DNA from 2 places in the Halomonas sp. CSM-2 genome. Region 1 is predicted to be linked to the other one. Evidence: predicted binding sites of a transcription regulator. Region 1 holds the regulator's gene; the other holds the start of a gene.

Region 1 (15,890 bases):
CTCCACCAGCCGCCGCCGGATGCCGACCTGGAGCAACTCACCCACGGCCAGCACCCGGCGACGCGGCGTCTGGCGTTGGAAGAGCTATTGGCTCACCAGCTAAGCCTGCGCGAGGTACGTTTGCGCATTCAGTCAGATGGCGCCCCTGAGTTACCTTCCGGGCGAAGCCTTCAGGCGCGTTTTCTTGCCCAACTGCCTTTCGCCCTGACGGGTGCCCAGGGGCGGGTGCTGGAAGAAATTGCTCTGGACCTTGCCCGTCCTGCCCCCATGTTGCGATTGGTACAAGGCGATGTGGGCTCGGGCAAGACCGTGGTCGCCGCCATGGCGGCGTTGTCGGCGTTGGCAGGGAACTGCCAGGCGGCCATCATGGCACCCACTGAAATCCTCGCCGAGCAGCACTACCGCTCGTTTAAAGCCTGGTTTGAGCCACTGGGCATCGAAGTGGCCTGGCTGGCGGGAAAGCTCAAAGGCAAAGCGCGGCTGGATACCAAGGCGGCGATTGCCGATGGCCGTGCGCGCATGGTGGTGGGTACCCATGCGCTGTTTCAGGACGATGTGCATTTCCAATGCCTGGGGCTGGCGATTATCGACGAGCAGCACCGTTTTGGCGTGCACCAGCGCCTGGCGCTGCGTGAAAAAGGCGAAGCGGGCGGGCTGACACCCCATCAGTTGATCATGACCGCCACGCCCATTCCCCGCACGCTGGCCATGAGTGCCTACGCGGACCTGGATGTCTCGGTGATCGACGAACTGCCTCCCGGCCGCACGCCGGTAAAGACCGTGGTGGTCTCCGACGAGCGCCGCCCGGAAGTGGTCGAGCGTATCCGGCGCGCCTGCAGCGAAGGCCGCCAGGCCTACTGGGTGTGCACACTGATCGAAGAGTCCGAAGCGCTGCAGTGCCAGGCGGCGGAAGTCACCCGCGACGAGCTTACCGAGGCGCTGCCGGAGCTTGCCATTGGCCTGGTGCACGGGCGCATGAAGTCCAGCGAAAAAGCCGAGGTGATGGCGGCGTTTAAAGAAGGCGAGCTGGACCTTCTGGTCGCCACGACCGTGATCGAGGTGGGCGTGGACGTCCCCAACGCCAGCCTGATGATTATCGAAAACCCCGAACGCCTGGGGCTTTCCCAGTTGCACCAGCTGCGCGGCCGCGTGGGGCGCGGCAGTACCGAGAGTTTCTGCGTGCTGCTCTACCACCCGCCGCTGTCCAAAACCTCCCGTCAGCGTTTGGCGGTGATGCGCGAAACCACCGATGGTTTCCGCATCGCCGAGAAAGACCTGGAAATTCGTGGCCCCGGCGAAGTCCTCGGCACCCGCCAGACCGGCCTGGCGCAGATGAAAATTGCCGATCTGGAACGCGATGCTGACCTGCTGGACCAGGTCACGGCGCTGGCCCAGGCGCTGCAAGGCAACAAGGACATCACCACCGTGCTGGTGCGCCGCTGGCTGGGCGAAGCCGCCGGGCGCTATGGGCAGGTTTAACTCAAGCCAGGGTCGTCAGTTCCGTTAGTGCTGATAAGACGACTCGCCGCGTCGCTCAGCGGTGCCAACTGGTTCGCAATCAGGCGCAGTTGGCTCTGGATCGGCCGGTAACGTGTGACGGCGTTTTCCTCTTTGGGCGGGCCTTGCTCATCGAGCTGCGCGATCAGCGCCTCGGCCTGGGCCGACAGCGGGGTTATTGGCTGGCGGTTTTGTAGCTGCTCGGCGAGTTGGTCGAGCAGTTCGCACATGCGCTTGGCGGCGGGCACGGACGCACTGTCGTCCTCGTCGTCGGCTAGCTGGTGGCGATGGGCGCCGAGGGCCGAAAGGTGGCTCAGCAGGGTGTTGGAAAGCACCAGAAAGCGCAGCCCGTTGTCGGCATCCTGCTTACGGTAATGCCCCGGCTCGTGAAGCATGTTGGTCAGCAGCGTGGACAACGCCGCATCGGCATTATGCGCATTGCGTCGTGCCAGGCGATACGCTAAATCGTCCTGCTTGCCTTCTTCGTACTGGTGAATGATTTCTTCCAGGTAGCGGCGATGGTTGGTCAGCGCATGTGCAGCCTCACGGTTAAGCCGGCGCCCTTGCCAATCGGGCAGAATAAAGAACACCGCCAGGCCGGCTATCAGGGCGCCAATCAGCGTATCGAACAGGCGCGGCCAGATAAGATCGAAGCCGTCACCTACCTGATTGAAACTACACAGCACCAGCAGGGTGATCGAGGCGGTGGCGATCACGTAGTGCTTTTCACGATTGGCAAAAAACGACACCCCCGCCGCCACCGCGATCATGCTTTGCACCAGCGGGTGGGGAAACAGGCTGATGGATGCCCAGCCGACGACTAACCCCAACACCGTGCCGATGATCCGCTGAGAAAGAAACCGTCGTGTGGTGGCAAAGTTGGGTCGGCAGACAAACAGCGTGGTCAAGAGGATCCAGAAGCCCTGCTCCGGATCAAGCCAGTGCAGTAGCCCATAGCCTGCCACGAGCGCGGTACTCAGCCTGACGGCGTGGCGAAAGGTGGGCGAGCCCAGGGTAAAGTTGAGCCGCACTCGTCTCCAGGCTTCCAGCAGGCTAGAGGGTGAGCGGTCGTAAAGCGCACTGTCACGGCGTTCGCTGCCGGTATCCGGATTGTGGGCGCTGGCAATCTGCGCTTCCAGGGTGGTCAGGTTATCCGCCAGGGCGTTGAGCGGGCGCATAAGCGGTTGCCACTCGGGTTTCCCTTGGTCGCCCAGGTTATCGATCGAGGCGCGCAAGTCGGCCAGTGCCTGTTCGCTCTGTTCGTGGCCGAACGGGCGGTTGAGCAGCAGCGACTTAGCTAACTGACGGCAGGCACGACCCTGTTGATCGAGCAGCCGCTGGCAGCGAAATAGCACGTCATGGTGAAAGAACGCATCGGTCAGGGCGCTATACGGGTAGTGGGTTGAGCTTGCCCGTTCGTGGATATCCTGGGCGATAAAGTAGATGCGTAGATACCGGTTGAGCTTCTGGTCACCCCGCTGGCCTTCCAGGCGGCGAAAGATCATCTCCTTGGCCTGATTAAGCGCGGTAACGACCTTACCGTTCTGGCGTGCCAGCGCCACGCGGCGGGCTTCGACATCCACACCCCGGACCGGCTCGAACAAGGCCGACTTCAAGATCAGAAATTCGCCCAGTGCCTTGTATACCCTCGCCATGCTCTGCTTGACCGGCTGGCGCGAAAAAAGCGCGCACCAGATGACCGAAATGACGCCGTACCAGGCAGCACCCGCCAGGAGCAGAAGCTGGCGGTAGGCGACGTCTTCATCCACCCCGCCATGCTGTTCAATGTTGATCATCGAATAGATCGACAGAATCAGCGTACCCGAGGCTATGGTGGCGTAGCGTTGGCCAATGGCCCCGAGCATGATCAGGGTAAACGTCGAAATCGCCAGCCCCAGGGCAAACAGCCACGGCCACGGGAACAGCCACTGCACGATGAACGACGCCGAGGCAAAGCAGGCAAGTGTGACCAGCAGGGCCTGGAAACGGCCCTCCCAGCTGTCGTCGGTTTCCGACAGTGCGCAGGCGATAATGCCCAGAAACAGCGGGATGACCAAGGCGACATCGCCCAGCAGCGCGCTGAGCAGTAGCGCACCGCTGAAGGCGATAAACACGCGCACGCTGTAGGCGAACTTATCCAGCGTCCAGAGGCGGCGCAGCGGTAATGCAATGGGCATAGGGTCTCTTGGTGGTCGCTTTTATTAGACTTTAGTCGAGACCATAGTATAGAGGGTTTGGGTAGCGCCTGTCTGCAACGCTGATCTATCAGTGACCGGCGAGGGGGTAACCTAGCAGCGGGGTGGGCGAGTCACCGGCGGTATCCGGACAGGGTGACGTGACTGGCCCCTCGAGCGCTAGCAGTGCTGTCGGGGCCGCAAACTACAAATGCTTGAGCAGTTTCTGTAGCTTGTTCATATCGGCAGAGTCGCCTACCAGGCGGACCTCGCCGTTGATCATGCCGTCGAGGAAGGCTTGCTGCGTGGGCTTCTTGAGGATGCGTAAAGCGGCCTCGTCGTCGCGAAAGCGCAGTTCAAGGTCCAGGTCGACCGGCAACCCTTTACCACTGGTAACGCTGGTTGGCGTCATCCGGTAGTAACGGGCAGTACTCAAATCTTCTGTGGCAATGCCCCAGTCCAGGCCGCGCATGCGTTCCAGCTGTTCGCGAAAGCGCGGCTTGCGGCGCAGGGCACGTTTGAGCAAGAAGCCCAATAGCCACAGCGTCAGTTTGAGCTTCATCAGGAAACAGCGTCCTTGAGCGCTTTACCCGGCTTGAAGGCGACATTTTTGCTGGCCGGAATCTGCAGCGGCGCACCGGTCTGTGGGTTTTTGCCGGTACGCGCAGCGCGTTCGCGGACGGTAAAGGTGCCAAAACCGATCAGGGCAACGTCTTCGCCTTTGGACACGCTGTTGGTAATTTCATCAAGAATGACGTTGAGGACTTGGCCCGCTTTATCTTTGGACAGATCAGCATTTTCCGCAATGGCGGCTGCAAGTTCAGGTTTACGCATAAGGAAACTCCCTTTGTTTAATGATCGTGCAATATACACTGTCGTGTTGTTGGTAAGGACACTGTAGGCGCGGCCGTCGTTTCAGCCAAGCCGCGAGCGCCGCGGAATTCAGCCTAGCAGCGTAGGGGCTGCTCTGGAAAGCTCCACTTTCCTTCTCACGCAGTTGCCTGTCAATGCAAAACCAATCAAACGTCTGTCTTTATCTTCAGCGATTGCCGTCATATCAACGCCTTCGCCTTCGATCCGCCAACGTTCAGGGGCCTCGACCGGTGGGTAGGCAACCACCGGTAGCAGGGGCGTTTTGACGATCACCGGCCAGGCCCCGAAGCTGACCTGTGTGGGTGTGCCGACCAGGGTGGCGGCGAGCGCCTGGGCGCTGGCTTGCAGGGGCTGAACGTACATGGCGTTGATGCCGTCGACGCAGGCAACGTCGCCCAGCGCATCGATATCCGGGTGAGAGGTGCGCAGTTGCCGGTTCACCAGGATACCGCTGGCGGAAACCGTGAGCCCTGCTGTCTCAGCCAGAGCGGTACGCGGGGTCAACCCCGTCGCCATCAAGATGACATCGACGTTGAACGTGTCGTCGTTATCCAGCGTCAGCGTCACGCCGGGGTCATCATTAAGGGCCATGGTCTTGATGGTTCTGCCCAGGGCAAGGTGGATGCCTGCGTCAACAAACGCCTTGCCGAGTGCTCGGCCAAGGGGGGCAGGCAGCAGGCGGGAAAGCGGTGTGGCATCGGGGGCAATAACGGTGACGTCATGACCGCCCGCGTGCAGATCATTGGTAAACTCGCAGCCGACGAGGCCTGCGCCGATCACCGCCACGCGAGCAGGCGCTGTCCCCAGCGCATGATGAAAACGGCGATAGTCGTCAAGATCGTTGACGGTAAAGCAATGCGCTTTGACGGGATCGGGTATCGCCATGGGCACCCTTGGTTCGGCGCCGGTGGCTAACACCAGGCGGTCGTAGCCAAGCGCTTGGTCATCTTCCAGCCGCAGCGAGCGGTTAGCCACGTCAATCTGGCGGACAGGGGTGTGGGTGATCACTCGAGCGTCAAGCGATTCGGCAAGCGCCGCGGCGTTGCGCTGTGCGAGCTTTTCGGGCGGGAGGCGTTTGGCGAAGCCGGTAGACAGCAGTGGTTTGGTATAATCGTCGCCGCTATCGGCGCTGATCAAGTGCAGGGTGCGCGTATCGCCTTTGCGGCGCAGCGCACGGGCAAGACCAACGCCCGCCATGCCAGTGCCAACGATAACGAGCTCAGCGTGTGATGAGGGCATCCGGGTATCCAGTGGTCAGTGGGACAAAAGCCTGTAAAGCCCACATGTTACACTAGGTGATCGTTTAATTGCCTGGAGGCTCTGGTGTCGCGTCACTGTGTTGAAACTGCCCCTGACTTGCCATGTTGGCGTCCCATTAGAGCGCTGCGTCCGGCGATGAGCGCGCCGTGGTGGCAATGGGTTGCCTCCACGGACTCACTCACGGCGCGTATTGTGTCCGCAGGGGGCGAGCGGCCTTTCCGCGTGCGTCTGTTACGCCAGGGGGTTGGCTTTCCACACCCGCATGAGGCCCTGGCGCTGGGTATGGCCGCCCGGCGCTATGCGTGGCGCCGGGAGGTCGCCCTGTGTGTGGATGAAACACCATGGGTAGTGGCGCGTTCGGTGGCTCCCCTCAAGGCGCTCAGAGGCCAGTGTCTGGAAAACCTGGGTGAGCGTTCATTGGGCAGCTGGCTGTTTCTTCAGCCGGACCTGGTGCGTGGCCCGCTGTACGCCACGCGTCATGCGCCTGGTTTTACCTTCCCTGGCGATGCCAGCAGCCTGTGGGGGCGCCGCTCGGTATTTCAGCACGGCTGTCAGCACGGCGGGTTATCGCTGCTGGTACAGGAATACTTTTTATCGACCATGGCGGATGATCTTGCGCTGCCTTCGCGCTAGGCTAACGCTGCGTCTCTTGGATGGGTGAGGTAAGCATGGATCGTTCTTTATTACGGCCAACCGGGTTGAGTCGGCTGGCGGATTTTATACAGCTGATGCGTCTGGATCGGCCGATCGGTACCTGGCTGCTGATGTGGCCAACGCTGTGGTCCTTATGGGTCGCCGGCGAAGGGGTACCCGGGCGCAACGTACTGCTCATCTTTATCGCCGGGGTATACGTCATGCGCGCAGCGGGCTGCGTGGTCAATGATTATGCCGATCGTCACGTCGATGGACACGTCAAACGTACCCGACAGCGCCCGCTGGCTACCGGGCGGATCAGTGAAACCGAGGCCCAACTGCTGTTTATCGGGCTGGTGACGGCGGCCTTCATGCTGGTGCTGTTGACCAATTGGTTTACCGTGTTGCTGTCGGTGGGCGGCGTGGTATTGGCGTTTATCTACCCGTTCATGAAGCGCTACACGCATTTTCCCCAGGTAGTGCTAGGGGCGGCGTTTTCCTGGGCGATTCCGATGGCGTTCGGTGCGGTCCTTGGCCATGTGCCGGTAGAGGCATGGCTGCTGTTCTTTGCCAATGTGCTGTGGACGGTTGGCTATGATACCCAGTACGCCATGGTTGATCGTGACGACGATATCAAGATTGGCATTAAATCGACGGCCGTGTTGCTGGGTAATGCCGACCGGCTGGTGATCGGGCTGCTTCAGCTGGCCACGCTGGCATTGCTGGCCTGGGTGGGCGCGCGCCTCGGGCTGGGCGGTTTTTTCTGGCTCGGCCTGGCGGGGATGGCGGCGACGTTTATTCACCAGCAGCGCTTGATCCGTCACCGTGAGCGGGATGCTTGTTTTCAGGCGTTTCTGAATAATCACTGGTCGGGCCTGCTGGTGTTTGCCGGTATTGCGCTGAGTTGGTGGCCAGCGGCTGGCGAATCTCTGTCAATGTCATAGAATTGTCATCAAGTCATGGTGTGATCGTCATGTACCTGTCACTGGATTACTTTCTATCGGACACCGTGAGGCTCTGGAATGACCGCCAAGACCGTCTTGATCGTCGATGATGAAGCATCCATTCGCGAGATGATCGCGGTGGCGCTGGAAATGGCCGACTACCGTGTTCTTGAAGCGGACAACGCTCAGGATGCCCACGCCATGGTCGTTGATCATCAGCCTGACCTGCTATTGCTCGACTGGATGATGCCCGGTACCAGCGGCATCGAGTTGGCTCGGCGCCTCAAGCGCGAGGAAACCACCGCCGAACTGCCGATCATCATGCTCACCGCCAAGGGTGAAGAAGACAATAAGATACAGGGGCTTGAAGCGGGGGCCGACGATTACATCACCAAGCCGTTTTCGCCCCGTGAACTCGTGGCACGCCTCAAGGCCGTGCTGCGTCGTGCGACCCCACGTGGCGTGGAAGATCCCATCGAAATTAATGGGTTGCTGCTTGATCCGGTGGGCCACCGGGTAAGTGCCTACGGTAAAGCGCTGGATATGGGGCCGACCGAATACCGGCTGTTGCAATTCTTCATGACCCATCAGGAAAGGGCCTACACACGTAGCCAGTTACTCGACCAGGTGTGGGGCGGTAATGTGTACGTGGAAGAGCGCACCGTGGATGTTCATATTCGTCGGCTACGCAAAGCCCTGGGCGACGGACATCAGAACTTGATCCAAACGGTACGCGGTACGGGCTACCGCTTCTCCGCTCGAGCTTAACCGTGCGTTTGTGGAGCCGTGAGCTTTGGCGTTTGCTAGGTTGGGCGGCACTCGGCATCTGCCTGGGATGGCTACTTGGCCTGCCGGGCCTGGGGTTGGCCGGTGGCTTCGCGATGTGTCTGGTCTACCACTTGCGGCAATTGCGCGCCGCTTACCGCTGGCTGACGCAACGCCCGCAGGATGAACCGCCGGCCGCAGGAGGACTGTGGGGCGAATTGTTTGATCGTTTGTACCGATATCAGAAAAGCCAACGGATTACCCAGGGCCGTCTCCGCTCGACGCTTGCCCGCATTCAAGAATCCTCGGAAGCCATGCGCGATAGCGTGGTGATGCTCGACCGTCACGGCGACCTGGAGTGGTGGAACAGCGCTGCCAGCAATATGCTGGGGCTACAAACCGCTCACGACCGTGGACAACATATTACCAATCTGCTTCGCGATCCGCGTTTTATCAGCTATTTCAATGCCCGTGACTACAGTGAGCCGTTGACGCTCACGTCGCCGATCGATGAGCGTCGCATTTTGCAGTACCAGATTACCCTTTATGGTGACGACGAGCGCCTGGTCATGGCGCGCGATATTACGCGCTTGCATCAGCTAGAGCAGATGCGCCGCGACTTCGTTGCCAACGTCTCCCATGAGCTGCGCACACCGTTAACCGTGTTATCGGGCTATCTCGAAACCTATGGCGAAATGGCGGACCAGCTTCCACCCCGATTGGGGCGCAGCATTGGGCAGATGCAGGCTCAGACACAGCGCATGCAAAATCTGGTCAACGACCTGTTGCTGCTGTCGCGATTGGAAATTGATCAGGGCGGACAGGATCATCAGCCAATGGACGTGACGTCCCTGCTAAACAGTGTCGGGGCCGATGCGCTGGCGCTTTCCGAGCATCAGCACACGCTCACCATTGAAGGCGACTACCCCGCGCAGTTGGTGGGCAGCGAGCAGGAAATCCGCAGTGCCATTTCTAATCTGGCTTTCAATGCGGTGCGCTATACGTCTGCTGGCAGCGAGATTACGCTGCGCTGGAAAGCGTTTGGCCAAGGTGCCTGTATCGAAGTGTGTGACGATGGTGAAGGGATAGACCCTGTGCACATTCCCCGCCTCACTGAACGGTTTTATCGCGTCGATAAAGGCCGCAGTACCGCTACCGGGGGCACCGGGCTGGGCCTTGCGATTGTTAAGCATGTGCTGTTGCGCCACGATGCTCAGTTGCAAATCGACTCGCATCCGGGTGAAGGTGCCCGTTTCCGCTGTGTTTTCCCGGCGGCCCGCCTTAGCACGCCTTCCACGCCCCCGCGTAGTGTCTCTTCGGTTACATAGCTGGCTGTGTCACTGAGTAACGGCGTCACATGTGCCATTGCGACACATGTCCAGCGTATCCAAATGATACCTCCTGGCGATCAATTGGCATAGTGAGTGTAATTTAACTCATTGTTATTAATGGCTAATAAGTGAAATAGCGAAAAGCTGGCATAGAGGATGCCCCTCTATAGACAAGACAGTATCTGACACTGTAAGGTGCAGAAAACTGTTGATACTTTTCTTTACGAAATGAAGAAAAGTAACTATGCTTAGACAGTAGCCCAATGCAGGGCAAGGATGTCCTGCATTAGCAGGGATGATTAGAGATTCATTGGATGAGTCTAGAAGGCGGTCACACTGTCAGTCAGGGTAACGTCCACGGTTGGAGTCCCGCAAAAGGATTGGAAGCTGATAAGTACCACCGCCTAAAATGATCACTGTCGAAGACCCTGCCAAGGCAGGGTCTTGTTTTTGTTAGCCTTTCAACAACGTCAGCTTTCCCTTCTTCCAGCCTTCATATACTGGCCTTGCGTATACTTCAAGAGCGCTGGGTCACTGACTGAACATGGCGATAATGGTAATCCCACATCAGTACGGCACCTGCCACAGCGCCCGGGATCAGGAACAGGTTGGCCAGCGGAATCCACGTCAACAGCGTGACCAGGCCGCCGTAGCTTAAGCTTTGCCACCAGCGAGCCGATAGGCGGCCACGCATATCGCGAAACGCTACCTTATTGTTATCCATCGGGTAATCCAGATAGGTGATGGCCATCACCCAGGCGGAAAACAGCGCCCATAGCAGGGGTGCCAACAGGTTAAGCCCTGGAATCCAGCCAATCACGAACAGCAGCGCGGCACGGGGCAGGATATAACCCAGCTTGACCATTTCGCGACCCAGCGCATCAATGGTCGTTTTTGCCAGCCCCCGGTCATCCTGGGGTTCGCGACCGGTGACTTGAACTTCAACTTTAGCGGCCAAGAAACCGTAAAAGGGGGCTGCAATCAAGCTGGTCACCAGCGTGAAGGTAAAAAACACCACGACCAACAGGCTAAGCACGAAAAGGGGCCAGATAAGCCACGACAGCCAATCAAGCCAGTTGGGTATCATGCCCATCCAGTGAGCCAACCAGCCATCAAAGCGGTTTAGCACAAAGCTGAACATGCTGACGTAGACCAGCAGGTTGACCAGAATGGGTAAAAAGACATAACGCCTCAGTCCAGGCTTATAGACACAACGTGTACCCCGGCTGATGGCAGTGAATGCATCTAGCATGAAAACATGTGACTCCTCAAAGATGACAATGCCCTGGCTGCCGTGCAGCCAGGGCGTATTGCATGAGGAATCGGGGGGCAGGTCAAGACTTTTTCGGTGCTGCCTGCTGGTCCAGTGTCTCAGGGTCGGTATGGCGAATATCCAGCCCCTTGACAAGGTAGACGACGTGCTCGGCCAGGTTATTGGCGTGGTCACCCACCCGCTCCAGCGCGCGCAGAACCCACATGATGCTGAGTACCGAGGTGATCGAGCGCGAATCTTCCATCATGAACGTCATCAGGGAGCGCATGGCGCTGCCGTATTCACTATCGACATACTCATCCTCACGCACGACCTGCATGGCAAGTTCGGTGTCGAAGCGGGCAAAGGCGGTCAGTGAATCGCGCAACATTTTACGCACGTGCTCGCTGATGTGGCGCACTTCCACCAGCCCGCGAAGGGGGTTGCTGCTCTCGCTCAGGCTTAGCGCATTGCGGGCAATTTTGCTGGCTTCATCGCCAATCCGCTCCAGGTCGGAGGTGGCGCGGATGACGGCGAGCACCAGACGCAAATCCGAAGCGGCCGGTTGACGACGCGCTAGAATACGCGTGCACTCGTCATCAATCTGCAGTTGAAGATCATTCACCTGACGGTCGTTATCGCGGACTTTCTCGGCCAGCCGCGAGTCACTTTCCAGTAGCGCAAAGACGGCGTCCTGCACCTGTTTTTCCACCATGCCGCCCATGGCCATCAGGTGGGTTTTGAGTTCTTCCAACTCATGGTTGAATTGGCGCGAGATATGCTGGCTGTGGGTATCGCTGGTAATGTCCATGGAGCCCTCCTGACGGGGTTGCTTCAACCTAGGCCATACGGCCGGTTATATAGTTTTCGGTTCGTTGTAAACGAGGGTTAGTGAAAACGTGGTCGGTGGGGCCGTACTCCACAAGCTCACCCTGCTGCAAGAAGGCGGTGTAATCGGACACCCGGGCCGCCTGCTGCATATTGTGAGTCACCAACACTAACGTTAGCTGAGATTTCAGGTTACGAATCAATTCTTCGATCTTGAGCGTCGAAATCGGGTCGAGCGCCGATGCCGGCTCGTCGAGCAACAGCACGTCGGGCTGTACCGCCAACGTTCGTGCAATCACCAGGCGTTGCTGTTGCCCGCCTGACAGCTGCCAGGCGGAGCGATGCAAGCGGTCCTTGACTTCATCCCACAGGGCCGCCGAAGTGAGCGCCCACTCGATGATGTCATCCCGCTGGCGCTTGGCGAGCCGCTTCTGCAAGCGCAGGCCAAAAGCGACATTTTCGTAGATCGACATCGGAAAGGGGTTAGGTGTCTGGAATACCATGCCCACCCGACGGCGCAGCTCGGTTACGTTCATTTCCGGCGCATGAATGTTATGTCCCTCAAGGCTGATCTCACCGCTGTGGCTGACCGATTCATTAAGGTCATGCAAGCGATTGATCGCTCTCAAGAAGGTCGACTTGCCACACCCGGAAGGGCCAATGAAGGCCGTGACCCGATGGCGCGGCACCTGCAGCGTGAGCTGCTGCAAGGCTGGTTTCCCTGCGTAGGCCAGGCTGAACTGGTTGATGTCCAGACAGCACTGATCTGCTGGGAAATGCGCCACATGTGCTTGCGTGGCGTGGTCGACGTGTCGAGATGCTAGCATTCGCTTCCTCGCTGACGACGTAGATGATGACGCAATAATATGGCAGTTAGGTTAAGCACCAACACAATCAGCACCAATAACAGCGCTGTGGCATAGACCAACGGGATCGCCGCCTGGACGTCCTCGCCGTGAAAGGCGGTGTCAAACAGATGATAGCCAAGGTGCATAAACTTGCGTTCCAGATGCAGGTAGGGGAATTCTCCGTCGAGGGGCATCTGTGGTGCGAGCTTGGCGACCCCGACCAGCATCAACGGCGCGACTTCACCAGCGGCCCGGGCCACGGCCAAAATGACCCCGGTCAACATCGCCGGGGTGGCCATGGGTAATACGATACGCGTCAACATTTCAAACCGGGTGGCGCCAAGGGCCACCGCGCCTTCACGTTGGGCATCGGGAATGCGCGCCAGCCCTTCTTCGGTCGCGACAATCACGACCGGCAGCGTCAGCAGGGCAAGGGTCAGCGATGCCCATAACAGGCCACCGGTACCAAAGGTGGGCGACGGCAGGGCGTCGTCGAAGAACCACGCATCCAGCGTGCCACCAATGCCATAGACAAACACGCCCAGCCCGAAGACACCGTAGACAATCGATGGTACCCCCGCGAGGTTGCGGACGCCAATGCGTACCAGGCGGGTGAGGGGCCCCTGATGGGCAATCTCATTGAGATAGATGGCGGCCAGCACGCCAAAAGGCGTGACGATCACCGACATTAGAATCACCATCAGCATGGTACCGAAAATAGCCGGCCACACCCCCCCATCGGTATTGGCGGCACGCGGTCCCTGGCTTAAAAACTGCCAGACGTCCGTTGCCCAGCGCTGCACTTTTTGGCCAACGTGCATGGCATTGGGCGCTTCAATGCTCAGCACGGTGGCAAGCGGCTGGCGCAGGGTTTGCCCCTGGGGCGTACGCAAGGTGAGCTGATAGCGAGCGCGCTCGGGCGCTGACAGCTGGAGCGCCTGCTTTGCTTGCTGCAGGGCAGTATGGCCGCTAAAGCGCTCGCCGTTTACCTCAATGGCTTCCAGATAGCCGATAAAGTCGCCCCAGGTGCGCCGTTTCAGACGCAGCAGTGCCGCGGGCTGGGTCTGTTGTGCAATGGTGTCAATCGCCACCCAGCGCCAGCGGGCGTCGTCGATGTCACGATTGCCCGTAAAGTAGAGGCGTTCGCTACCTGCCCGGTTGGGAAGCGGCATATCGCGGACTGCCTCGCCTGCCACCACATCGCCATTGTGCAGGGTGATTTCGTCCAGTGTTGCCGGCCAGAAATGGCCCAGGCCACGTGTCAGCAGTAACGCCAGCAAGGCGCCCAGCATGAGCAAGGAGAGGGCTACACAGCCCGCGCACAGCCACGGCCAGATGCCCTGCTGTACGGCACTTTTCAGCCACTTCACGAAGCCCCCCCCAGTCGCTGGTAGCGACGGCGCAGCCGTTGGCGAACCAGCTCGGCCAGGGTGTTGACTAAAAAGGTGAACAGGAACAGCAACAGGGCTGCGAGCACCAGCATGCGATATGGAGTACTCCCCGCAGTGGCTTCGGGCAGCTCAATGGCGATAGCGGCGGCCATGGTACGCATGCCTTCGAAGGGACTGGCGCTGAGCAGTGCCGTATTGCTGCTGGCCATCAGTACGATCATGGTTTCCCCCACCGCTCGGCCTGCGCCGATCATAATGGCGGAAAACAGCCCCGGCCCAGCTGCGGAAAGCGCGACTTTAACGACCGCTTGCCAGCGGCTGGCGCCGAGCGCCTGAGCGCCTTCCATCAGCGGGCGAGGCACCTCGGTGAGCGCATCTTCGGCCAGCGAATAGACGCTGGGAATCACGGCGAAGCCCATTGCCAGGCCGACAATCAGGGCATTACGGGTGACGTAATCGAGTCCAAACACGGCATAAAGATGCTGGCGAAGGTCGCCATCCCAAAAGGTCTGCTCCACCAGTGGCGTTAACCACAGGGCGAGGATGAACATGACAATGAGCCACGGAATCAGCCACAGAGCTGCCCACGAAAGCGGCAGACGACGCTGCCAGCGGCGGCTTGCCAGGTGCCAGACCAGACCGGCGAGCCCGGCACTAAGCGGCAGCCAGACGATGACCACCAGGGTGCTGGCCAAGTGGCGCTCGACCCAAGGGGCGAGCAGCATACCGGCGATAAAGCCGATGACCACCCCAGGGATGGCTTCCATCATTTCCAGGGTTGGTTTGATGCGGCTGCGTAGTCGGGTCGACATGAAAAACGCTGAATAGGCGGCCGCCCCCAGTGCGAGCGGCAACGCAAACAGTAATGCCATCAGGGCGGCTTTCAGCGTTCCCCACGCCAGCGGCGAGAGCATGGCAAGCGAGGCGTTGTCGCCATCCAGCAACAAGGGGGCTGCTTCCCAGACCAAAAATACCCCAATACCCAATATCGCCAGCAACACACCGATACCACCGGCGGTGATGAGTCCGGTGGCGATGCGGTCCTGCAAGTGGCGAAGCGGCTGATGAAAGAGCCGAGCGCGAGTCATTTGACTATCATGGGCAAGTCAGCGGTAGGGTCAGCGTTTGGGGGTACATGCATGCTCCTTACGTTACGTGACCAATGTGACAATTAAATGACAGATTCCGGCTACCATGCCCGCTGAGCCTCCAGATCGTCCAGGGGCAGGGGAACGAAACCCGACGCCCGGGTAATTTTCTGACCTTCAGTCGACATGATGAGATCCAGAAACGCCCGCTCGGCGGCAGGTAGCGATTCGTCAGGCGGCAGGTTGACGTAGATATACAGGTAGCGGGAAAGCGGATAGTCGCCGCTTTGAATGGCGGTTTCGCTGGGCGGCACGGCGTTACCCTGCGTAGTGGTCAGTGAGAGTGCCTTTACCGATGGCGTCAAGTGGTTATGACCAGAATAGCCCATTGCTCTATAGGACTCGCCCACGGCCGCGACGACCGCCGATGCGCCCATGTACTCGCTGATATCGGGGCGGAACTCACCGTCGCACAGCGCGCGTTGACGAAACAGGCCGTAGGTGCCCGAGGCCATATTCCGTCCGTGCAAGGCGATGCGACCGCTTGGCGCCGTCGCGTCCTGGGTCAATGTTTCCCAGCGAGTGATCGATTGTTCGCCACCACAGGCCTGGGTGGTCGAAAAAACCGCATCCACGTCCTGACGTGAGATCGCCGACAGAGGGTTGTGACGATGTACAATCACGATAAGCGCATCGCGTGCCACGCGCAGTTCCAGCGGTGGGTAGCCATAACGCTCGATAAAGGCGTTGCGTTCCTCGTGGGTCATGCGCCGGGACATGGGGCCGATGCGGGTAGTGCCCGCCAACAAAGCCGGTGGTGCGCTGGCAGAGCCGCTGGCTTGAAATTGCACGTTGATTTCCGGATATTGAGTGGTAAGCGCTTCGCCCCAGCGCAGCATCAATCCGGCCATGGTGTCGGACCCAACGGCGCCCAGGGTGCCGCTCACGGAAGGCTGCTGGGGCTGTGCCCAGCCAACAAGCGGCAAACTCAAGAGCAGCCAGGCCA
Region 2 (15,890 bases), on a different contig from region 1:
AGCGAAAGCCGCGCCTCCAGCCACAGGCGCTGATGGGCAGCCACCTGTTCCACATGCGCCATAACCGCGCGATCGGCGACCCAGCGGCCGTTGAGACGCGTCGGTTCAACCCCCGCCGCACTCAGCGCCTCGTGCACCTGGGGGCGAATGCCAAACACCACCACCAGTCGCACGCCCAGCGTATGCAGCAGCGCCAGGTCCTGGATCAGTTGCTCCCCTCGGCCAGACGCCATGGCTTCGCCTTCGATCAAGATGACAAAGGTTCGCCCCCGGTGCGCATTGATATAGGGGGAGGCATTACGAAACCAGTCGACAAAGGGGAAGCGTGTATCCAAGGGGCCGCTCTCCGGCAGCAGGTGAATGGAAGAACTATGGTTAATAACTACGGTTACTTTACCAGAGCACAAAAAATAGCGGCACCTTCTAATGCACTTATGCATAAAGAAGATGCCGCTTTGGGGTACCAGGCGTTGGCGTGCCGGGTCAGTTGTACTGCCCTCGCCGCTTAACCGAACATACCCTTGAACATAAAGAAGAACAGAATGGAGAGCGCCGCGCCTGCAGGCAGCGTAATCAACCACGACATGGCGATCGTACCGATCACCCGCAGGTTGAGCGCCGTCATGCCGCGCGCCAGGCCAACCCCCAGAATGGCACCAACCAGGGTATGGGTGGTGGAAATCGGCAAGCCGGTGCCTGACGCAAGCACGACGGTGGTGGCCGCCGCCAGGGTCGCGGCAAAGCCGCGGCTCGGCGTCAGCTCGGTGATGCCTGTACCCACGGTGGCAATCACTTTATGACCGTAGGTCACCAGACCGGCCACGATACCGCCACCGCCTAGTACCAGTACCCACCAGGGGACCAGCGCCGAGCCGCCAATCTCACCACCGGTTTGCACCACGCTGATCACCGCCGCCAGCGGGCCAACCGCGTTGGCCACGTCGTTAGAGCCGTGCGCAAAGGCCATGGCGCAGGCGGTGAAGATCATCAACACACCAAAAGCGCGCTCCACGTTGGCATAGCCAAAGTGATCATCGCTGCTTTCTACGTACTTCACACGGCGTTCCATCAAGACACCGACACCGGCGAGCAACCCGCCCAGGATCAACGAGATCACCAGGCTCTGGCCAAACGAAAGATTCAGGCCAACGTGTTTCAGGCCCTTGGTCATGGTGACCATGGAGACGACAAAGCCTACCAGGAACACATAGGCGGGCAGATAACGCTTGGCGGCTGCCAGTGGGTTGCGGTCTTCAAACACCAGGTGATGGACCGACTTAAACAGCACGAAACCGGCCGTACCGGCCAATAGCGGCGACACCAGCCAACTCGCGGCGATACTACCGACCGCCCCCCAGTCGACGGCCTCGGCCCCCAGGCCTGCCACTGCAAAGCCGACAATCGCACCCACAATCGAGTGAGTGGTCGAAACCGGCCACCCCTTCATCGAGGCAACCAACAGCCAGGTGGCCGCTGCCAGCAGCGCCGACAACATGCCGTACACCAGCAGTTGTGGTTCCCCCTGCAGCAGTTCAGGATCGATAATGCCCTTGCGGATGGTATTGGTGACTTCGCCGCCCGCAAGCCAGGCACCTAGAAACTCAAACACAATGGCAATCAGGATTGCCTGTTTGATGGTGATGGCCTTGGAGCCGACCGAGGTACCCATGGCGTTGGCCACGTCGTTGGCCCCCACGCCCCAGGCCATGAAAAAGCCGAAAAGACAGGCCAGGATGATAAAAATATCACCGTGCTGAGCAATGATCTGCATAACGCTTCCCTTGGTTGGGATCAGGTATTAGGTTTGGATCACAAATTAGTTGGCGGTCATGATCTGCAGGCGGCTACCGACCCGTTCGGCGCGGTCGGAAAGTTCGCCTACCCAATCAATGATCTGGTAGAGGAAGACCACATCGACCGGCGGTAGCTCGCTTTCCAGACTGAACAACTGACGGCGGATCGCGACTTGCTGACCATCGGCCTGGTGCTCAAGGGTATGCAGTTCGCGGATCATGTTGTGCATGACATCCGATACATTGCGCCCAAAGCCTGACTCCAACAGGTCCTTGAGTTCTTCCAGCGCCTGGCGGGCTTGCGCCACACAGGCCACGCTGGTGCGGATATAGTCACGCATGGGGTCAGCCAACTCGTCAGGCACGGTCATTTTACGGCCCAGCATAATGCCGGTAATGTCGCGTGCTTTATTGGCAATCTTGTCCTGTACGCTGATCAGGTCGAGCAGATCGGAGCGCGAAACAGGCAAGAACATGGTGTTAGGCAGGTTCAGACGTAACTCGGTCTTGAGTACGTCGGCATCGTGTTCTAAACGGGTGACGTTTTCACGCAGTTGCGCAGCGCTCTCCCAATCGCCTGCCAGCGTCGCTTCGAAGAAGGGCAGGAGTTGATCGGCACATTCGTTTGCCTTGACGATGTGAGCGAGCAGCGGCTGGAATGGCGAGCGGCCAAACATCGAGGAAAAAGGGTTGGAAGTAACCATAAAGCCTTTACGCCTTTTTTCGGGAAGCCGGGAAATGGCGGCAATAGTATAGAGAGTGCGTCTGCCGCCGTCATGAAAAGTTCATAATGTCATTAAAATTTAACCTAAATGTCATAGTATAGAGGTGGCAATTGTCATGAAACCCTCAGAGCCAACCGAGATTGAACTGAAGCTTGCCCTGGCCCCCGAGGGGCCGGTGGCCCTGCGCCAGTACCCCCTGTTGCAGACCCTGACACCCAGTCGGCAAACCCTGACCAACACCTATTACGACACCCCTGGGGGAGCACTTGACCAGGCGCGCATCGCGGTGCGTCTGCGTCAGGTGGACGATCAGGTGCTGCAGACCGTCAAGACCGCCGGCCACGGCGGCGGCGGGTTTTCGCAACGCCATGAGTGGGAATGGCCGCTGACGACACGCCACCTGGATACCCAAGGGCTTGCCGAGCTCCCGCCGTTTCAGGGCGCCCTGGGCGAGGCAATTCCCACGCTGCAGCCTCAGCTGAGCACCGATTTTGAACGGTGGAGCTGGCAGGTGATGTGGCAGGACAGCCATATCGAACTGGCACTGGATGAAGGCAGGATTCACAGCGGTGGGCATCAGGCGATCATCTGCGAAGCGGAACTCGAGCTTAAACACGGCGCGCCCGAGGCACTCTGGTCGCTGGCCCAGGCGATCGCCGAACGCGTTCCCCTGCGCCCTTCAGACACCAGCAAGGCCGCCCGTGGCAACGCCCTCGCCGCCCAGCAATGGCCGCTTCCCGACGCTGACTCCCCTGCGCAATGGATGCACCGGGCAACGCTGGCGCTTGATGCCTACCACGACAGCCACCGCGCCGAGCACTTGGCGGCAGCTCAGGAGGCACTTGCCATGCTGGCCGCCGATCCGATGCTCACCGACCAGGCCCGTGATGACGCGAACGCCATGCGCGATGCGCTGGGAAGCACCGGCCAGCCAAGCGTGACGTATGCCAAGGCCGCACTGGCCCTTGCCCATCGCATGGCGCATCAAACCGCGCTACGCTAGCGCTCACAGCCTTTTTCAGGACGGCCTGATGAATCTTTCATTAAAACCTGGCGCAGAGGGACTTCGCGCGCAGCTTTTCCACATCATTTTCGAGTCCGATACGCCGGGTGCCAAAGCCTTTGACATTGGCTTGATTCTGGCGATCCTGCTCAGCGTCGGGGTCATATTACTGGATAGCGTTGAGGCCTATGCCGAGCGCTACGGCATGCTTTTTTATGTCCTGGAGTGGATATTCACCATCCTGTTCAGCATCGAGCTGGTGCTGCGCCTTTACTGCCTTGAGCGCCCCACGCTCTACCTGAAAAGCTTTTACGGTATTGTCGATCTGATCGCCATCCTGCCCACCTGGCTGGTATTGCTGATACCCGGCGCCCACGGTCTGGTGATTGTGCGAATCCTGCGGGTATTGCGTATCTTCCGCATTCTGCGGTTGATGGAGTTTGTCGGTGAAGCGCGGCTGCTGATCGATGCGTTAAAGCGCAGCCTGCGCCAGATCCTGCTGTTCTTCTTCAGCATTTTCATGGTGGTCACGCTGTTTGCGGCGCTAATGTATGTGATCGAATCGCCAGAAGCCGGTTTTACCAGTATTCCCATGTCGATCTACTGGGCGATCGTCAGCATGACCACGGTAGGCTACGGCGACATCGTGCCGGCAACGCCGTTAGGCAAATCCATCACCGTGGTGCTGATGCTGCTCGGTTACTCGATCATCGCCGTGCCCACCGGGGTGTTCTCCGCCCAGGTCATACGTTCGATCCGCGAGGATCGCTACTCTGAAGAAGCCTGCCCAGGTTGCGGCCACGAGCGCCACGAAAAGCGCGCCTACTATTGCCTGCGCTGCGGCACCTGGCTGGATGAACACAGTGAAGACCCGCGCAAGAAAGAGGAAGAAAAGAAAGAAGAAAAGAAGAAAGACGACAACGGCGACGACACAGATAAAAACGCGCCCCAGGATAGTGACACCTGAGGCGCGCGGCGCTTCTTGCTTATCAAATGGCGTGATTATTTAACCCATCACTCCACTTCGTGCGGAGCGTCCCAAGCGTTCAGCTCGGCCTCGCTCCAGTCCCCGTAAGTGGCGTTGGGGAAAACAATCCAGTCATTGCCAAAACGGTCGACATTTTCGTTGACCAGCGTACGCTGCTCCTCAAGGTTCGCTTCGGCAAACTCACCGGCGAAGTCATGCAGCGTGTCGCCGAGTTGCAGCACCACCGTGTGCCCGTCCTCAACCTCGGCACGACGCTCCGACTTGGGTGGCCCCAACAGTTTCACGCTGTCTTCAGAGACCTGAGGAAGTCCCAACGTTTCGAGCGTGGCCAGTGTATCGGCTTTATTTTCCTGGTAGCGATCAGAGACATAGTAGATCGCCACGTCGTGCTCATCAGCGAACTCCAGGAAGTCTTTTGCCCCGGGAATCAAACGTGGATTCCCTTCGCGCTCCCAGTGCTTCCAGGTATCCCAGGTGGTGAAGTCATGGCAAGCTTGCATGTCACGCACCAGCAAGGCGCTATTATCCAACACTGTTTCGTCAAGATCGGTAATGATCGCCAGGTCAGCATCGTCACCATGGGCTTCGATCTGCTCTTCCAGACGATAGGTGGCCAACTCGAACCCCTGACGCTGCAGGGCAATGGCTTCGGCGGACTGCTGTTGAAAACGCAGTCCCATGGCGTATTCAGCCTGGGCGCAACCCGTATCTTCGTTCGCCACTGCCTGCCCCGCGAGCGGCAGACTCGCCAAGCTTGCCAGGGCCGCCAGGGTGGCCACATTGCGGTAACGCGATAGTGTCATTAGGCAATCTCCTTTTGTCGGCAATCCTGAAGCAGCAAGCATCCCCCCACCGCTTGGATTGCCTTCGTTATCGATAGAATGCATTGATACCGTATTTTATTTTTATTAATCATTCAAATAATATTAAAAGACACAAAATAGCTTTATGCGGTATCTCGGATCTCAGTGATCGGCAAAAAAAAACCCCCAGTCAATGGGGGCTCGATTCACAAGAATTCAGTCAGAGCAGTCAAGTTTATAACCGGTTAAACGGTAAAGGGCGTGACATCCCCGCGGCCTTCGCGGACGATCTTGGGCGGCAGTTCGCGCAGATCGATGACGCTGGTGGGGTCCAGGTGGCAGGCGCCACCGTCAATGATCAGGTCCAGGTGTGCCCCAAAGCGCTCGCGGATATCCTCGGCGTCGCTCATTGGCAGGTCCTCGCCGACGGGAATCAGGGTGACGCTCATCAGCGGCTCGCCCAGTGCATCCAGGAGCGCGTGGGTGATGCGGTGGTCGGGCACGCGAACACCGATAGAACGCCGTTTGGGGTGCAGCAGCAGGCGCGGCACTTCGGTACTGGCGTCTAGAATGAAGGTGTAGGGGCCAGGCGTATGCGCCTTGAGCAGCCGGAACACGTCGTTATCGACCTTGGCGTAGGTGCCGATCTGCGACAGGTCCGAGCACACCAGGGTGAAGTTGTGCTTGTCGTCCAGCGAGCGCAGCCATTTGATTTTCTCGATGGCTTTTTTCTCGCCCAGGTGGCAACCCAGCGCGTAGCCGGAATCGGTGGGGTACGCCACCACGCCGCCTTTGCGAATAATCTCGATGGCTTGGTCGATCAGGCGTTTTTGCGGATTCTCGGGATGAATCTGAAAGTATTGGCTCATGGCGTACTCCTGCCTGTGGATATTAGTGGTCCTACCGCCTACCTTAGCTTATGCAGCGGCGAGAGGCCCAGCCGGTGCGTCCTGCAGGTGGCGTAAACGCGGATGCTGCCAGATAGGCGGCGCTGCGGTTCGCGGTATCATGCTCATGCTGCCAGGGGCGGCGTGGCTGCCGGGAAAGTGAAAGTCACTGCCCATCGAGGCGTATAACTCGCGTTCGACCAGTTGGCGCGCCAGATCCCGGGTGCTGTCCGGATTTTGCTGGCCGCTGACCAGTTCCACCGCCTGGCCGCCGGCTGCCTGAAAGGTATCCATCAACAGGCCACGCTTGCGCCGGGTCAGGCCGTGTCGCAGCGGATGAGCCAGCACCGCCACGCCGCCTGAGGCGACAACCCAGCCCACCGCGTCGCTGATTTCCGGCCAGTGGGCCTTTACATCGCCTTTCTTGCCGCTGCCCAAAAAGCGCTTAAAGGCGCTGGCCCAATCGGCCACCATGCCGTCTGCCACCAGGGCCCGGGCAAAGTCGGGGCGGCCTAGTGGCCGGTCGCTACCGGCCTGCTCGCGGGCCTTGGCCAGGGCGTCAGTCAGACCGGCCTTTTCAAGCCGCTCGGCAATCACCTCGGCGCGTTTGATACGCGCCTCACGCTGATGGATCAACCCTTCCACCAGCGGGCCCTGGAGGCCGCCCGGCATCAGCGCCACCATGTGAATATTGATACCCTGCCAGCGAGTGGATAACTCACAGCCGGGCAGCAGGCACATACCTGTGGATGCCGCCGCCTGGCCCGCCTCCACCACGCCATCCATGGTATCGTGGTCGGTCAACGCCATGTGGGTAAGCCCACGTTCGGCGCACAGCGTGACGAGTTGCGTCGGCGTCAAGGCACCGTCGGATGCCGTCGAATGCATATGCAAATCAACGGGGTAACGCTGGTCGGTCTCAAACGTGGCAGGAAGTCGGAGCATAGGCATGACGCCGTGTGGCGAGTTTGTCAGAATAAGGCTTAGGTTGATGCGATATGGTGCTCGCTTATACCGGTCCGGTCAATTGAAGCCGTGGTTACCTACCTTTTTGTTCCTTCTTTCATTCAAGGAGTTATGCACATGCTATATGCCATCATCAGTGAAGATACGGCTAACAGTCTGGAACGCCGCCTGGCCGCCCGGCCTGACCATTTAGCGCGGCTGGAAGCCTTGCGCGACGAAGGGCGCCTGGTGCTCGCAGGCCCCCACCCGGCCATTGATGCCAATGACCCTGGCGAAGCGGGCTTCAGCGGCAGCCTGGTGATTGCAGAGTTCGGCAGCCTGGAAGACGCCAAAAGCTGGGCCGATGCCGACCCCTACGTCATTGCCGGTGTTTATTCCCAGGTGACCGTCAAGCCGTTCAAGAAAGTTTTACCTTGACCCTGGCGAGTGAATATGGAGGGTCCGTCGGCTTTTTCACAGAGGCTGTGGAAAACTCTGTGAAAACACGGCGGACGCATTTCCCTAAGCCAGGAATAACGCCCCTATTCACAAATTGGTCATTTTTTAACCATCTTTCTGCAACACGGATGACTGCGTGACGCAACACCCTTACCCTTTGCCGCCTCTGGCGGCGCTGACGTCGCCGTCGCTCACCTGGAACGACGCGGCGCCGCACTCGGACGCCTTCGACGACGTTTATTTTTCCCGTGATAACGGCCGCGCTGAAACCGAGCACGTGTTTATCAACGCCAACCACCTGCCTGCTCGCTTTACCGAGTGGCAGCAGCGGCGTGCCTTTGTGATCGGCGAGACCGGCTTTGGCACCGGGCTGAATATGCTGTGTGCCTGGGCCTGCTTTGCCGCGCATGCACCGGCCCACGCCCGGCTTCACCTGTTATCCACAGAGAAGTTTCCCCTGGATCGCGCCTCGCTTATCCGCGCGTTGAGCGCATGGCCGTCGCTTGCCACTTATGCACAGGTGCTTTGCGACCAGTGGCCCGACGCGGTCAGCGGCATCCACCGTTTGCACCTGAGCGAACGCGTGACGCTGGATCTGCATTTTGGTGACACCACCGAGCGCCTGTCGCAGTTGGATGGCCAGGTCGACGCCTGGTTTCTGGATGGCTTTGCACCTTCCAAGAACCCTGAGATGTGGCAACCTGAGCTATTTGAGGCCATGGCGGCGCGCTCACGCCCCGGGGCGACATTCGCCACCTTCACCTGCGCCGGTATCGTCAAACGCGGGCTGAAAGCCGCCGGGTTTGGGTGGCAAAAAGTGCCGGGCTTTGGACGCAAGCGGGAAATGCTGGCAGGCGCGATCGCCGCGCCACCCGGCGATACGCGCCGCCGCGCCACGCCATGGTTTACGCCGCCTGCAGGCCTGGATAACCGACACGTCGCCGTGATCGGCGCGGGCATCGCCGGGGCCAGCGTCGCCGCCGCCCTTGCCAGGCGCGGGATCAAGGTCAGCGTGGTAGAGCGTGAGGCACCCGGTGCGGGCGGCTCGGGCAATCGCCAAGGAGCGCTATACGTCAAACTGGCCGCAGAGACGAACCATCAAAGCCGGTTTTATTTGGCCGGGTTGATGTATTCCCAGCGCTGGCTTGGGCAGTTAGCCACGGACACGCCTGTATGGCGGCAAAGCGGCGTGGTACAGCTGGCGTTAAGCGATAAGGAAGCCCGCCGCCAGCAGCGCTTCATGGCGTACCATGCGCTGCCTGAAGCGGTGGTGTCGGCTCATACGGAAAACCTGAGCGAGCTTGCCGGGGTACCGATCAGTGCCCGGCAGGCGCTGTTTTATCCCCAGGCAGGCTGGGTACACCCCAAGGCGCTGTGCGAGCAGCTGCTCGCCCATCCGCTTATCAGTATTATTCAGGGGGATGTGACACAACTGCAGCGAGACGGGCAGCATTGGCAGCTCGACCTGGCCAACGGCGATACCGTAAGCGCCGATCAGGTCGTGATTGCCAACGCTCAGTTGGCCAACCACTTTGCGCAAACCACACAACTGCCGCTGCAGCAGGTGCGTGGCCAGGTCAGCGAAGTGGTGCTGCCAGAAAGCGTGCAAGCGCCTCAGCGGGTGGTTTGCGCTGGCGGCTATGTCTCACCGCCTGTGGATGGCGTACTGACTTTTGGCGCCAGCTTTGTGCCCAATAACGACACCCGCCACGTCACCCATGACGACCACCAGCGCAATATTGACGAGCTGCGACAGGCATTGCCCGACTGGGTGGCGGCTATTGAGGCATCAGGCGTTGACCTCAGCCCCGAAACACTCGAGGGCCGGGCCGCCGTGCGTGCGGCAAGCCCGGACAAAAGCCCCTATGCAGGGCCGGTGCCGATAGCTGAATCCTGGCAGGAGGCGTATCAAGCATTAGGCAAGGACGCCTCGAAAGTGCCTGATACACGGGGGGAGCATTACCCGGGGCTGTGGATATCCACCGCCCACGGTTCCCGTGGGCTTGCCAGCGCGCCGCTGTGCGCCGAGGTGATTGCCTCGCGTATCAGCGACGACCCGCAGCCGTTGGAGTTGCCGCTGGTCGACCACCTCCACCCGGGGCGGCGGCTTATCAGCGCGATTATTCGGGGAACGATGGCCTAGATGTCACCTTCCTCCTCATCGTCGGCTATATCGCGGCCAAAGGAACGCCATTGGGCCAGGGTCATCACCTCGGTCATCTCTAGCTCAAGGTCGTGGGCAATGATCAGCTCATTGCGCTCAAGCTGCTTTTTAAGCTGCGCAACCCAGCCATGCATGCCCTCGCCCGTGGTATCGGTCGTGTCGTAGCCCTGACGAGTCACAAACGCCTCGAGCAGGGCATCCAGGGTTTCCTGCGGCAGCATTCTGGCGGGTACTTCAATAAATCGGCTCATTAGCTCTGCTCCCACTCTGCCAATCGGTCTATAAAGGTCGCTTCATCGATGACGTCGACACCCATCTGCTCGGCCTTGGTGAGTTTGCTGCCCGCGGCTTCGCCCGCCACCAGGCAGGCAGTTTTCTTGGAGACGCTGCCTGCCACCTTGGCACCCAGTGCCTGCAGGCGTGCCTTACCTTCGTCGCGGGTCATCGACTCAAGGGTGCCGGTGAGCACCCAGGTCTGGCCGTCAAGGGGGGTGGGGCCCTGGGTAACCTCTGCTTCTTGCCAGGTTACGCCTGCGTCTATCAGCGCCTGCAGTGTTTCCAGGTTATGCGGCTGGCGGAAAAAGGTGTGCAGGTGAGCCGCGACCACCGGCCCGACATCGTTCACCGCTTCCAGCCCTGCCTGGTCGGCGTCCTGCAGTGCCTGGAGGGTGCCGAAGTGATTCGCCAGGTTGGACGCCGTGGCTTCGCCCACTTCGCGTATGCCCAATGCGTAGATAAACCGCGCCAAGGTTGTCGACTTGGCGTTATCCAGGGCGTTGACCAGATTGCGGGATGACTTTCCCCCCATGCGTGGCAGGCCTTGCAGTTGCTCAACGGTCAGATGAAACAAATCTGCCGGGGTTTTCACCCAGTCCAGGTCAACGAGTTGCTCGATCAACTTCTCGCCCAGACCGTCGACATCCAGCGCCTTGCGGCTGGCGAAATGTTTCAGCGCTTCTTTACGCTGGGCGGCGCAGTAAAGCCCCCCGGAGCAGCGGGCAACGGCCTCATCGGCTAAACGCTCGATCTCTGAGTCGCACACCGGGCAACGCTCGGGAAAGATAATGGGCCGGGCATCCGCGGGGCGCTTGTCGGCATCCACCCGGACCACCTGTGGAATCACATCACCGGCACGACGAATCGCGACGGTATCGCCAATCATGACGCCCAAGCGAGTAATTTCATCGGCATTGTGCAACGTGGCATTGGAAACCGTCACGCCTGCCACGGTCACCGGTTCAAGCCGTGCCACCGGGGTAATGGCGCCGGTACGCCCCACCTGAAATTCCACCTCGTTGAGCGTTGTGACTTCTTCCTGGGCGGGGAACTTGAAGGCCACGGCCCAGCGCGGCGCCCGGGCGACAAAGCCAAGCTCCCGCTGGTGGCGCAGATCGTTCACCTTGATGACCACGCCATCGATATCGTAGCCCAACTGGTCGCGCTTCTCGCCGAGCTGTTCGCAGTAATCGGCGACGGCTTTGGGGCCCTTCATGGTGGTCAGCTCGGCGCTGGTACGAAAACCGAGTGTTGATAACCGCGCCATCAAGGCGCTGTGGCTGGTATCGCCCAGGTCGGGCTCAAGGCGAGCCGCCTGGTAGGCATGAAACTCCAGCGGCCGTTTAGCGGTGATGCGCGGGTCCAACTGACGCAGGCTACCCGCCGCTGCGTTACGCGGGTTGGCAAACACCTTGCTGCCCTCTTCCCGGGCGCGTTCGTTGAGCGCTTCAAACCCCGCATGGCGCATGATCACTTCGCCGCGAACTTCCAGAAGCTCGGGGACGTTTTTCCCCATCAGCTTCAAGGGCACCGAGCGTAGCGTGCGCAGGTTGGAGGTAATTCCCTCGCCGGTGCGACCATCGCCCCGAGTCGCCCCACTGACCAGCACACCCTGCTCGTAAACCAGCGACACCGCCGCACCATCCAGCTTGGGCTCGCAGCTAAACTCGATATCATCCGTCTCGCTCTCCAGGCGTTCGGCAACGCGCTCGGCAAACGCGTGGATATCCTCACGGCTAAAGGCGTTATCCAACGACAGCATGGGAATGGCGTGGGCCACTTCGGGGAAGCCATCGGCAGGCGCCGCGCCCACCCGCTGGGTAGGGGAATCCGGCGAGACAAGTTCAGGGTTATCGTCTTCAATGGCTTTTAAACGCTGAAACTTACGGTCGTAGTCCGCGTCGGATAGCGTGGGCTCATCCAACACGTAGTAGCGGTAGTTGGCGTCGTCCAGCTCGGCGCGAAGCTGGCTGACTTCTTGCCGCACATCGGGGGAAGGCTGACTCATTGAAGCGGGTTCTCGATAGCGGTGGTACGAATTAACGGTATTATAAAATAAAAAACACCCGCCCTCTGCAAGAGGACGGGTGCTGGATGACAAGCGCGCTGTTAGTGCGCCTGCATATGGCGGTGCAGGCGATGTCGGCGTTCAAACTCGTGTACGCGTTGGCGCGCAAACTCGATGGTTTGTGCCGTCATCACGCTATGGTTCTCGTCTTTCAGCTCGCCACCCATATGCCGCACAACTACCATGGCGGTTTCGACCATGGCCTCGAACGCTGCCGAGCTGTCGTGGGCGCCGGGTAGCGGCATCAGCAAGGTAATGCCGGGGGTCACAAACTCATCCATCTCTTCAATGGGGAAGGTGCCGGGCTTGACGACATTGACCATGGAGAATTGCAGTTCGCTGTCGGCACTTTCGGTTTCGAAGCGGTGGAAAACCCCCATGGCGCTGCTATAGCGGAGGCCACAGGCCATCATCAATTCCAGCAGCTTGCCACCGTCAAAGCCTTCCGGGTCGCGTGACAGCACGCTGATGACGATCATTTCTTCTGCATTGGTCAAGGTTTCCTTGGCGTGTTCACCGCAGACATCGTGACGCAATGCTTTTTCCAGTGCAGGGTGAGTCCGTACTACCCCTTCATCAGGCTCGTGCCGGGTCGCTTGTGGCTCCAGCGAGTCGTAGGCTTCTTCCTCGGCGGCATACTGGGCCATCTCGGACGCCTGGGCGAGACGTTCTTCTTCAGCGGCCTGGGCAGCCAACTCACGTTCTTTCGCCTGTTCCTGAGCGATGCGGGCTTTCTCTGCCTCGGCGGCTTCCTCGGCTGCCCGGCGCTGCTCTGCTTCAAGCGCCTTACGCTCTGCTTTCTGCTTGGCTAATGCGTCGGCGCGACGCGCCTTCTCGGCTTTTTTCTTTGCCCGGGCTTTGCGATGGTCGATCATCTTCTGTTTCAGTGAACGACCAATTTCCTCAAAGTCGACCAGACGATAGGTATCTTCTTCTTCGTCTTCATCCGGGTATTCACCGGCAATATCGTTGCGCAGATGACGACGTTTCGTCGATCCATCAGAGGAGGCGTGTTTGGCGAACGCGGCGTCCTCCGGCTCAGCCCTCAGTACCGGCCTGTCGTCATGGACGTCTTGCGTGGCCGCCGAACGTTCAACCTCGTTTTCCTCCATGGCACTTAAACGAGGCTCGCGGCTGGCAGCGGTGGCGTTTTCATCTGGCGCAGGGCTGGCGCCGTCTGAGGAGGACAACGCAGGATCGCGATGGCCTTCTTCTGGCGCTGGCGTTGGCTCAGGCATTTTCACCTCGGGGCGCTGGGCACGCGTCGTTGTCGATGCTTCGGCTGTGCGCGTGGTGGCTGGTTGCTCATCCCGGCTCTCTTTCCAGCTCTCTTTTACCCTCGAGGAGACAGATGAACTTGTCTTGGAGCTACCGCGCTTAAACTGGGAAAGTATTTTTGAGGGTCCCGGGTGTTCTTGACGTTCCAACTTGGGCTTTTGATTGAAACCGCTATAATCAGCAGGCTTTACGACACGGGCTCCGCCGTTGGGAAGCTCCCAGTTGACCTCAGCTTCTTTAGCCGCGTCATCGAACTCGGTGGATCGACTTGCCGGTGTCTCGCCGACAGACTGGTCAAGGCGAGGAACACGGCGCTGGCGCTGAAGTCGTCTCACCCCATCAATCACGATGAGGGAAACCAACGCCAGCCCTAAAATGATTAGCCACTCTCTTAATTCCATGTTGAACATTCCATGGGTCATTTTGACGGTTGCTAAGGCGCGATGCCTGAAAATTAGATCACTACTGTTAAACCTATACTTACCCCAAGCATAGCGCGATTACTACGAAAAGGGCCACTTTTTGCTAATTTTCACGTTATCGCACAGTTTTTAACGTTATTTAAGGCAAAAATTCGACTATACCGTCGGCGATAAGTGCCCCAATGCCTGTCTATTAATTAACTACCTTACGCGACAGCAACATCGTTTGCGATTGAAGCCCGTGTTAGTAATGCATGCCCAGTCCTTTAAACATCACCCTGCTGAGTACCGGAAGCTGGATGCGGTTACCACATTTTCTAACACTACTGAAGGCCAAAATCACTCATCGCCCTATAATATAGATAAGTTTAGCGCCTCAAGTCACCTTTTTTAACGCTGGGGCGTGGATCATTAACCGTTAGGGTAGTTAATAACGTTAACACTTGCGAGCATTAATCCACCAACGCTGTTGCTTCTTCAATCCCTACCGAGACCATCCGTGAGACCCCCGGCTCCTGCATGGTGACCCCCATTAATCGCTCGGCAGCCTCCATGGCAATTTTGTTGTGGGTGATATAGATGAACTGAACGTTTTCCGACATCTCTTTTACCAACTTGGCATAGCGACCAACGTTAGCATCATCCAAGGGGGCATCGACTTCATCCAGCATACAAAAAGGCGCCGGGTTTAACTGGAATATAGCGAACACGAGGGAAAGTGCCGTCAGTGCTTTTTCCCCCCCGGATAAGAGATGAATCGTGCTGTTCTTTTTACCCGGTGGACGCGCCATGATCGCCACACCGGTTTCCAATAAGTCATCACCTGTGAGCGTTAACCAGGCAGTGCCGCCGCCAAACACTCTCGGAAACAAGGTTTGCAATCCGGTATTGACCCGATCAAACGTATCTCTAAAACGAATGCGGGTTTCTTGATCAATACGTTTAATGGCGCGTTCCAGGGTTTCCAGCGCTTCGCTTAGCTCAGCGTGCTGGGCTTCCAGATAGTCACGCCGTTCGGCCTGTTGATCATATTCTTCAATCGCCGCCAGGTTGATGGCCCCCAGGCGACGAATTTTGTCGGTGGTGCTTTCCAGATGCTCCTGCCAGGCGGTTTCAGTGGCGTCGTCGGCAAGCTGTTCTGCCAATGCATCGCCATCGTGGCCCAGCTCAGTGAGCTGCTCATCCTGAGTAGCAGCTTTTAGCGCCAGCGCCTGAACGTCCATTCGCCGCTGCTGCAGCTGCTCGCGGCTTTGTTCCAGATTACGTTCATGCTGCTGACGGGTCAGTTCGTCGTTACGCAACTGCTCTGCCAGTGTCTGGGTTTGCTGGCGGGTGTCGTTTAAACGCTGCTCTTGCTGTTCGCGCTGGTGAAGCAGCTCTTCAAGCTCCTCGGCGGCAAGCTCGTCAGGTTCAAGCAGGGTCTCCCGCGATGCTTCCAACTCTTCAATGCGCAACGCCAGGCGCTCTTCGCTTTCATGGCTACGCGACTGCTGGGAACGCAGGCTATTAAGCTCGGTGTTGAGACGTTCCCGCTCAAGCGCCAGCGCCTGTTGGCGGGCTTTCAGCGGTGCATGCTGCTGATTCAACCGTTCGCGTTGTTCGCGCTGGTGATCCCGCTGCTCGGCGCTTTCGTCGCGGGCCTGGGCAGCCATTTCCAGCTGCTCCATGGCCTCATGCCAGCGGGCACGCTGTTCATCGAGAGTAAGCGCTAACTCTGCTTCATCTTCCTGCAGTTGACTCAATTCTTCGTCAAGTTCTGTGGCTCGGCTTTCCAGATGTTCCAGACGTTGAGAAAGGCGCTGCTCGGTGACCGCCAGCTGCTGGAGCGTGGCGGCGTGGGCTCGCTCTTCCTCCGCCTGTTGATCGCGGGTGTGCTCCAGCGTCTCGATGGTTTCACTGGCCGCCTCGCACTGGGCTTCAGCAAGCGCCAGCGCCTCTTCATCCTGCTCCCGGCGGGCCGCCAGCTCATCATAGCGACGCCGGGTGACCAACAGCGCGTCCACGCCGTCGCCGTTGGCCTGCTGGTGCAACCAGCCACGCCCGCGCCACACTCCCTCCCGCGTGACCACGCTTTCACCC

The links. The regulator PhoB, encoded in region 1, activates phosphate uptake and scavenging genes when phosphate is short. The targets are predictions, from matches to a motif close to TGTCATANNNNTGTCANA.
Region 2: B7L15_RS06135 (CYTH domain-containing protein) is a predicted target of PhoB. The motif match lies at 2,585-2,602, and genes of this name have one in related genera.

Annotation. Positions count from the first base shown of each region.
Region 1 is NZ_NBYR01000021.1:29,713-45,602, forward strand. It holds gene recG (ATP-dependent DNA helicase RecG) at 1-1,479, shown strand, start outside; gene yccS (YccS family putative transporter) at 1,476-3,674, opposite strand; gene B7L15_RS16490 (hypothetical protein) at 3,877-4,233, opposite strand; gene B7L15_RS16495 (HU family DNA-binding protein) at 4,233-4,544, opposite strand; gene B7L15_RS16500 (NAD(P)/FAD-dependent oxidoreductase) at 4,614-5,783, opposite strand; gene B7L15_RS16505 (chorismate lyase) at 5,940-6,437, shown strand; gene ubiA (4-hydroxybenzoate octaprenyltransferase) at 6,473-7,381, shown strand; gene phoB (phosphate regulon transcriptional regulator PhoB) at 7,460-8,149, shown strand; gene phoR (phosphate regulon sensor histidine kinase PhoR) at 8,152-9,474, shown strand; gene cysZ (sulfate transporter CysZ) at 9,995-10,729, opposite strand; gene phoU (phosphate signaling complex protein PhoU) at 10,812-11,540, opposite strand; gene pstB (phosphate ABC transporter ATP-binding protein PstB) at 11,569-12,384, opposite strand; gene pstA (phosphate ABC transporter permease PstA) at 12,378-13,775, opposite strand; gene B7L15_RS16545 (ABC transporter permease subunit) at 13,772-14,884, opposite strand; gene B7L15_RS16550 (PstS family phosphate ABC transporter substrate-binding protein) at 14,986-15,890, opposite strand, start outside.
Region 2 is NZ_NBYR01000006.1:12,114-28,003, forward strand. It holds gene argA (amino-acid N-acetyltransferase) at 1-335, opposite strand, end outside; gene B7L15_RS06125 (inorganic phosphate transporter) at 506-1,771, opposite strand; gene B7L15_RS06130 (TIGR00153 family protein) at 1,817-2,497, opposite strand; gene B7L15_RS06135 (CYTH domain-containing protein) at 2,634-3,521, shown strand; gene B7L15_RS06140 (ion transporter) at 3,550-4,488, shown strand; gene B7L15_RS06145 (5'-nucleotidase, lipoprotein e(P4) family) at 4,536-5,312, opposite strand; gene B7L15_RS06150 (L-threonylcarbamoyladenylate synthase) at 5,558-6,181, opposite strand; gene B7L15_RS06155 (PHP domain-containing protein) at 6,230-7,150, opposite strand; gene B7L15_RS06160 (YciI family protein) at 7,283-7,582, shown strand; gene mnmC (bifunctional tRNA (5-methylaminomethyl-2-thiouridine)(34)-methyltransferase MnmD/FAD-dependent 5-carboxymethylaminomethyl-2-thiouridine(34) oxidoreductase MnmC) at 7,740-9,746, shown strand; gene B7L15_RS06170 (YheU family protein) at 9,743-10,018, opposite strand; gene ligA (NAD-dependent DNA ligase LigA) at 10,018-12,051, opposite strand; gene zipA (cell division protein ZipA) at 12,153-13,790, opposite strand; gene smc (chromosome segregation protein SMC) at 14,264-15,890, opposite strand, start outside.